2 linked regions of the Alkaliphilus metalliredigens QYMF genome follow. The protein of the gene in region 2 interacts with the protein of the main gene of each other region in a pairwise test. Links are inferred from orthologs where the notes say so. Each region holds a gene or a part of one and is shown on either strand. Other genes may lie near its edges.

Region 1 (3,267 bases), 2.0 Mb from region 2 along the record:
ACGACAATTAAAGTTACCCTAAATAATGATAGCTTCTTTTTATTTCCTTTTTTTTCGATAGACATACTTCACCTCTTTATCGAAATTTTTGCTAACTCAAACCAATTCTCCTACCTTGTTAAACCAATCAGCAGTTGATTCCGGGCTAATAAGGTATTGGGATGCAATAATTTTTCGATACTCAATACATACTTCATTGTATTGTTTAGTGCCTGTAGCACAGCCTTATCCAAATCTTCTTCAGCAACGATCCTTAAATCATCAACACCAGCATATGTTCTCCCTATTTCTATAAAATCAGCTAAGTAAATTATTTTTTCTAATTTGCTCATGTTCAGTCGACCAGTGGTATGATTTTCAATGGCATTTAATATATTCTCGTTATCAATTTGAAACTCATTACGTGCGATATGAGCTGCTATCTTGCCATGTAACAATTGATGTGCCTCTAATAGTACCTCATCTATTTCAACTTTATGCTTTTGGATAAATCCAAGGGCTTCAATTTTGCTGAAGCCCTTAGCATAATCATGCATCAAAGCTGCTATTTCAGCCTCTTGAGAATCTTCATTATATTTTCGGGCTAAATACAACGCAGCATCTACGACTCCCTGTGTGTGAATATATCTTTCATAAGTCAATACCTTTTTCAGCTCTTCATCAATCCTTTTAACAATTTCACTCACAGGTATCCCCCCCTTGATCGCTTACCCTATATAATTTGTTTTTCTTAATATAGTTTTCAACTGATTCAGGAACCAAATATTTAATCGAGTGATTCTCCTTAACCCTTTTTCTAATTTCGGTTGAAGAAACCTCAATATCTGGGATCGTCATAGGTAATATGTTCGCATGATGGTTTTCTTTAAGAGAGGCAATGGTTGTGTCTATAAAATTCCCTACATGTCCCGCCCGAGTGGCAACAACCATGGTGATTGATTTCAGTAATTCTTCATACGCCTTCCAGCTTTCAATTTCAATCAGGGCATCAATCCCAATAATAAAATAACAGGAAACCTCTTTACCCCAATGACTTTGTAATGCTGCGATTGTATCTATGGTATAAGATACCTTCCCCTGGTATACTTCAATTGTTGAAACCCTAAATCGACTATTACTCTGGGTGGCAAGTTTTGTCATCTCTAAGCGATTTTTAGCATCACTCATCTTACTAGAATCCTTGTGAGGAGGGTTCCCCGTTGGAATAAATATAATTTTTTCTAGACCAAAGGCTTCTAATGCAGATTCTGCAACGATCAAATGTGCAATATGAATCGGATCAAAGCTTCCACCCATAATTCCTACTTTAGTGATACCCTCTTCTTTAATACTCCCTATAGCAGAATCCACAGTATCCCTTCCACCTTTCACCCTATTCTCCATAATATTGTGTCTATTGAAAAAAGCGTCTTCGACGCTTTCGCTAGGAAACCCTAGGTTTCCTTCGACGGCTGTTTTGCAGCCTGAGCACCTTCCTCAGTGCGGGCAGGGGATTTCATCCCCTACAACCCCTCTTTTTCAAATAATAGGAAAGCAGAACTTTCCTATTATTTGAAAAAAGCCGTGCAATTGCACTAGCTTTTTGGTAATTCAATTTGAGGATTTTCATAGGCCTTACGGTAAATGACAAATTTATTTCCAATGGCTTGTACAAATTCTGCTCTTAATTTTGTTGATACTTCATTTGCCGTTTCTTTTGTGTCTAATAAGCTTGTCTCTAAAATACTTACTTTAATTAATTCCCGTGACGCTAAGGTTAATTCTAGCTGTTCCAATAAACTGTCAGTAATACCTGCTTTACCAATTTGCGTAACTGGTCTAATTCCATTTGCTAGTTTTCTAAGATAACTCCGTTGTTTTCCCGTTAACATTTTAATACTCCTCTTCTCTACGCTTCTATCATTTTTTAATCTCATGAGGTGAATTCCCCATCTGATTTCCTGATGTTTCGGCTTGCTGAAACAAGCTTACTTTAGTGAAAATATTCAAATTCCACATCATAGATTTTTACAAATTCTCCATCTTCGATTCCCAGCTTCTTTAACTCATCAATAATACCTTTTCTTCGCAACACTTTTTGGAAGTAAGTCAGTGAATCCATATCCTCAAAGTTAGTAGACATAATTAATCTCTCTAGGAAATCACCTTCTACAATATAGGTATCATCCTCTTTTTTCACTGTGAATTGATTTGTATCTTTCTCTTTGAGTTCATATAATTTTTCCTCTTCGACCTCTTCTAGCTCTACTTCAGTATCCTCTAATTCCTTGAGCTTGATGGAGACATAATCTAATAGCTCATCTAGCCCTTGCTTTGTTGCTGCTGAGACAGGAAAAACTTCTATCCCTTTTTCTGCTAAAGCTTCCGTCAGCTTCTTAAGGTTTTCATTTTCACCCATGACATCAGTTTTATTGGCTGCAACCACTTGTGGTCGAGTTGATAGCTTTTCATTGTACAATTTCAACTCTTCATTTATTTTTTCGAAATCCTCTAGGGGATCTCGTCCTTCTATTCCCGCTACATCTAATACATGGATTAGGAGTTTTGTCCGTTCAACATGACGTAAAAACTCATGGCCTAAGCCCGTTCCTTCATGGGCGCCTTCAATCAGTCCTGGTATATCTGCCAAAACAAAGCTATCTCCACGTTTCGTTCTCACAACCCCGAGATTAGGTGTAAGGGTCGTAAAATGATAATCTGCAATTTTAGGTTTTGCACTGGTAACCACTGATAAAAGCGTAGATTTACCTACATTAGGAAACCCTACAAGTCCAACATCTGCAATAAGTTTCAGCTCTAGTGTTACGGTGAGCTCTTCACCCTTCACTCCAGCTATTGCAAATTGAGGCGCTTGTCTCGTAGCTGATTTAAAGTGTACATTTCCTTTACCACCTTTACCACCTTTTGCAATGATCCTTCTTTCTTTTGGTTGCGTTAAATCTGCCACAAGGTGACCGGTTTTTTCTTCACGAATAATTGTACCCGGAGGAACCCTTAGGATTAGATCCTCACCGTCCTTACCATACTGCATTCTGCCTTTGCCATTCTCACCATTCTCAGCTGAATAGTGCATTTTATACCTAAAATCCATTAATGTACGCATACCTTCATCAACAACAAAGATAATGTTTCCACCTTTGCCTCCATCTCCACCTGCGGGACCACCGGCTGGAACATATTTTTCCTTTCGGAATGCAACAGCTCCATCGCCTCCCTTACCAGACTTTAAATGTATTTTTGCCTTATCAATAAACATAATATCACCCT
Region 2 (3,217 bases):
TCACCCCTAAAATCCATATCTAGCCCAGAACAAATGACTCGTTTTCCCCGATTGGCAACATCTTGACATACCTTCAATACTTCATCACCTAGGAATTGTACCTCATCAATTGCCAAAATATCAAAATCTTGTTTTTCTATGTATTCCATTACTTCCTTTGCGTCCTTAACTGGGATACATTTCAATTGTTTTCCATTATGAGAAGTAATGTGTTGCGCGGAGTAACGATTATCTATTGAGGGTTTGAAGGCCAAAACCTTCAATTCTGCTATTTCAGCTCGATTGATTCTACGGATCAACTCTTCACTCTTTCCAGCATACATAGGTCCTACAATGACCTCAATACTCCCATCCTTTGAGTATTCCATAATATCTACCATGCCTTCATCTCCTTACATTTTACCTTCGGTGTGAGCAAAAAATCAAGGTTAGAAAGAAATCTTTCCAACCTTGATCTGCGTCACCATGTGGGACAAATTACATACCGAATTTTTTCTTGAATTTTTCTACACGTCCACCTTTTTCTACACTCTTTTGCTTACCTGTGTAGAATGGATGGCAGTCTGAACAAACCTCAACTCTAATTTCTTTATTTGTAGATCCTGTTTTAAATTTGTTTCCACATACACAATGTACGTCTATTTGTTGATATGCTGGATGAATATCCTTCTTCATGCTCTTCACCTCTTTCCTCTGAAACGCTTATATAATTTTAAACATACAAGTCGAATTTAACTATTCCAGTATAGCATACAACTTTTACTGGTGCAAGACATAATTCGCCTATAAACGCTTGGCTAACATTTCTACGAATTCGTGATTGCTCTTGGTTTCCAGTAGGGAGGCAATAATCTTCTCAGTGACATCCTGAGGAGATGAATTACCCATAGCTCGGCGGATTTTCCAGATGGTTTCAAGCTCACGCTGGCTCAAAAGTAGTTCTTCCCGCCTTGTTCCAGATTTGTTAATGTCAACCGCAGGGAAGATACGTTTTTCTGAAAGCTTTCGGTCTAAATGGAGCTCCATATTTCCCGTTCCCTTAAATTCTTCAAAAATAACTTCATCCATTCGACTGCCTGTTTCAATCAAGGCCGTGGCAATAATGGTTAAGCTCCCCCCCTCTTCAAGATTCCGTGCGGCACCAAAGAAACGCTTGGGTTTGTGTAGTGCCCCTGGGTCTAATCCTCCAGATAGAGTTCTTCCTGTGGTAGGAATCGTCAGGTTGTAAGCCCTGGCCAGCCTTGTAATACTATCTAATAAAATAACAACGTCCTTCCCATGCTCCACAAGTCTTTGGGCACGGCTCAGTACCATTTCCGCCACCTTGACATGATGACTAGGAAGCTCATCAAATGTTGAGTACACCACTTCGCCTTTGATTGACCGTTGCATATCCGTTACTTCCTCTGGTCGTTCATCTATCAGTAAAACAATTATTTCTGTCTCAGGATAATTAAGGGCAACACTATTGGCCACCTGCTGCAGTAAAATGGTTTTTCCTGCCTTTGGTGGTGCTGCAATCATTCCCCTTTGACCTTTTCCAATCGGTGCAATCAGGTCAATTAATCGGGTAGATAATTCCTTTGTATTCAGTTCTAAATTAATTCGTTTATTGGGGTATATAGGAGTCAGATCTTCAAAGTTTGGTCTACGGGTGGCTGTTTCTGGATTCAAGTCATTGATTTGCTTCACATATAGAAGAGCTTTAAACTTTTCGCCACTTTTAGGGGGTCTTGTAATACCTGTGATTTTATCTCCAGTTCTCATATTAAACCGTCTAATTTGAGAAGGGGAAATATAAATGTCTCCATCACTGGATAGATAGTTATACCTTCTTAGAAAACCATATCCATCACTATGTATTTCTAAAATACCTTGTGCTATATTCACTGATTCATCCTCGGAAATTTCATCTGTCAGATGTGAGGGCAACCCTTGTTCCTTTGCCTGTTGAACCACGAGACTATCCTTTTTTTCTGGTGGTATTTCTTGAACTCCCGGTTTACTTGTTTTCTCTGGCTCTTGGGTTGCTTGACTAGGCTCTATGGGCTGTTCTATTTCTTCTATCGTTGTTCCTTTGTCTTCAGTGGGTTCTTGTCCAATGATCCGTTCCATCAGTTCACTTTTTTTATATTTTCCTATGTTTTTAATGCCCAAGGCCCTGGCAATTTGCCGCAGGTCTTCAAGCTTCTTCGTGGCTAATTCTGTTTTATCCACTGTGCACCTCCATTTGGTTAACGTAAATTACTGAAAGAGGGACAAAAGTTATCTTTGTCCCTCTCTTTTATGCTTAATTTTATCACTCTTGGATGTAATCGTCAATGAGAAATCAGTAGGCGTCCTTAGTAAGAGTATGTGGGCTTTTGATTTAACCTATGGATAGCTTCAATAAACCGAATGGTTCCAGTTTCAGATCGCATGACAACTGAATGGGTTTTAACAATTCCATTCCCACCATAAACAACTCCCTTTAACAGATCTCCATCAGAAATACCTGTGGCTGCAAAATACACTTCATTTCCCTTTACTAAATCATCCATATAGTATACTTTGTTAACACATACACCCATTTTTATACATCGTTCAGCTTCGCCCTCTTCAAATTCGATGAGCTTCCCTTGGAATTCTCCTCCTAGGGACTTTAATGCGGCTGCAGCGATCACACCCTCCGGTGCCCCACCTATACCCAATAAAATATCGATTCCCGTATCGTCAAAGCAAGTGGCGATGGCCGTGGCCACATCTCCGTCACTAAAGAGCTTAATTCTAGCCCCAGCATCTCGACATTGCTGAATAATGTCTGCATGCCGCGGTCTATCTAATATTGTTACGGTTAAATCTGATATGCTTTTGTTCAGTGCCTCTGCCGTTGCCTTTAGGTTTTTATGAACTGGCCAATCAATATGAATCTTTCCGGCAGCCGCCGGTCCAACAGCAATCTTGTCCATATACATATCCGGTGCATGAAGCAAACATCCCTTAGGGGCCATGGCTACTACCGCTATGGCATTAGGAAGTCCCTTTGCTACAGCTGTGGTTCCTTCTACAGGATCCACCGCAATGTCAACCTGAGGTGCATTGTGTCCCCTCTCCCCGACGACTTCCCCGATATAGAGCATGGGAGCCTCATCCATCTCCCCTTCACCGATGACAACAGTTCCTTCAATGTTAATGGTATCAAACATTTTCCTCATACCATCCACACCAGCTTGATCAG

What was found.
Region 1: the proteins of rho (region 2) and AMET_RS11405 interact in binary tests that used the Escherichia coli proteins (3 or more experiments, as listed by UniProt). The link is inferred for Alkaliphilus metalliredigens QYMF from one-to-one orthologs.

What each region holds. Positions count from the first base shown.
Region 1 is NC_009633.1:2,373,818-2,377,084, reverse strand. The notes cover bases 246-3,177. They hold AMET_RS11405 (YhbY family RNA-binding protein), read right to left. Parts: upstream 1,917-3,177; coding sequence 1,575-1,916; downstream 246-1,574. Other genes in these bases: obgE (GTPase ObgE), read right to left, coding at 1,973-3,177; nadD (nicotinate-nucleotide adenylyltransferase), read right to left, coding at 679-1,383; yqeK (bis(5'-nucleosyl)-tetraphosphatase (symmetrical) YqeK), read right to left, coding at 246-686. Also shown: AMET_RS24350 (LCP family protein), read right to left, coding at 1-65; more of yqeK, read right to left, coding at 111-245; more of obgE, read right to left, coding at 3,178-3,256.
Region 2 is NC_009633.1:360,368-363,584, reverse strand. What follows is about bases 1-2,882. They hold rho (transcription termination factor Rho), read right to left. Parts: upstream 2,218-2,882; coding sequence 784-2,217; downstream 1-783. Other genes in these bases: glpX (class II fructose-bisphosphatase), read right to left, coding at 2,343-2,882; rpmE (50S ribosomal protein L31), read right to left, coding at 478-675; AMET_RS01670 (thymidine kinase), read right to left, coding at 1-380. In the rest of the region: more of glpX, read right to left, coding at 2,883-3,217. UniProt on the Escherichia coli protein: Facilitates transcription termination by a mechanism that involves Rho binding to the nascent RNA, activation of Rho's RNA-dependent ATPase activity, and release of the mRNA from the DNA template.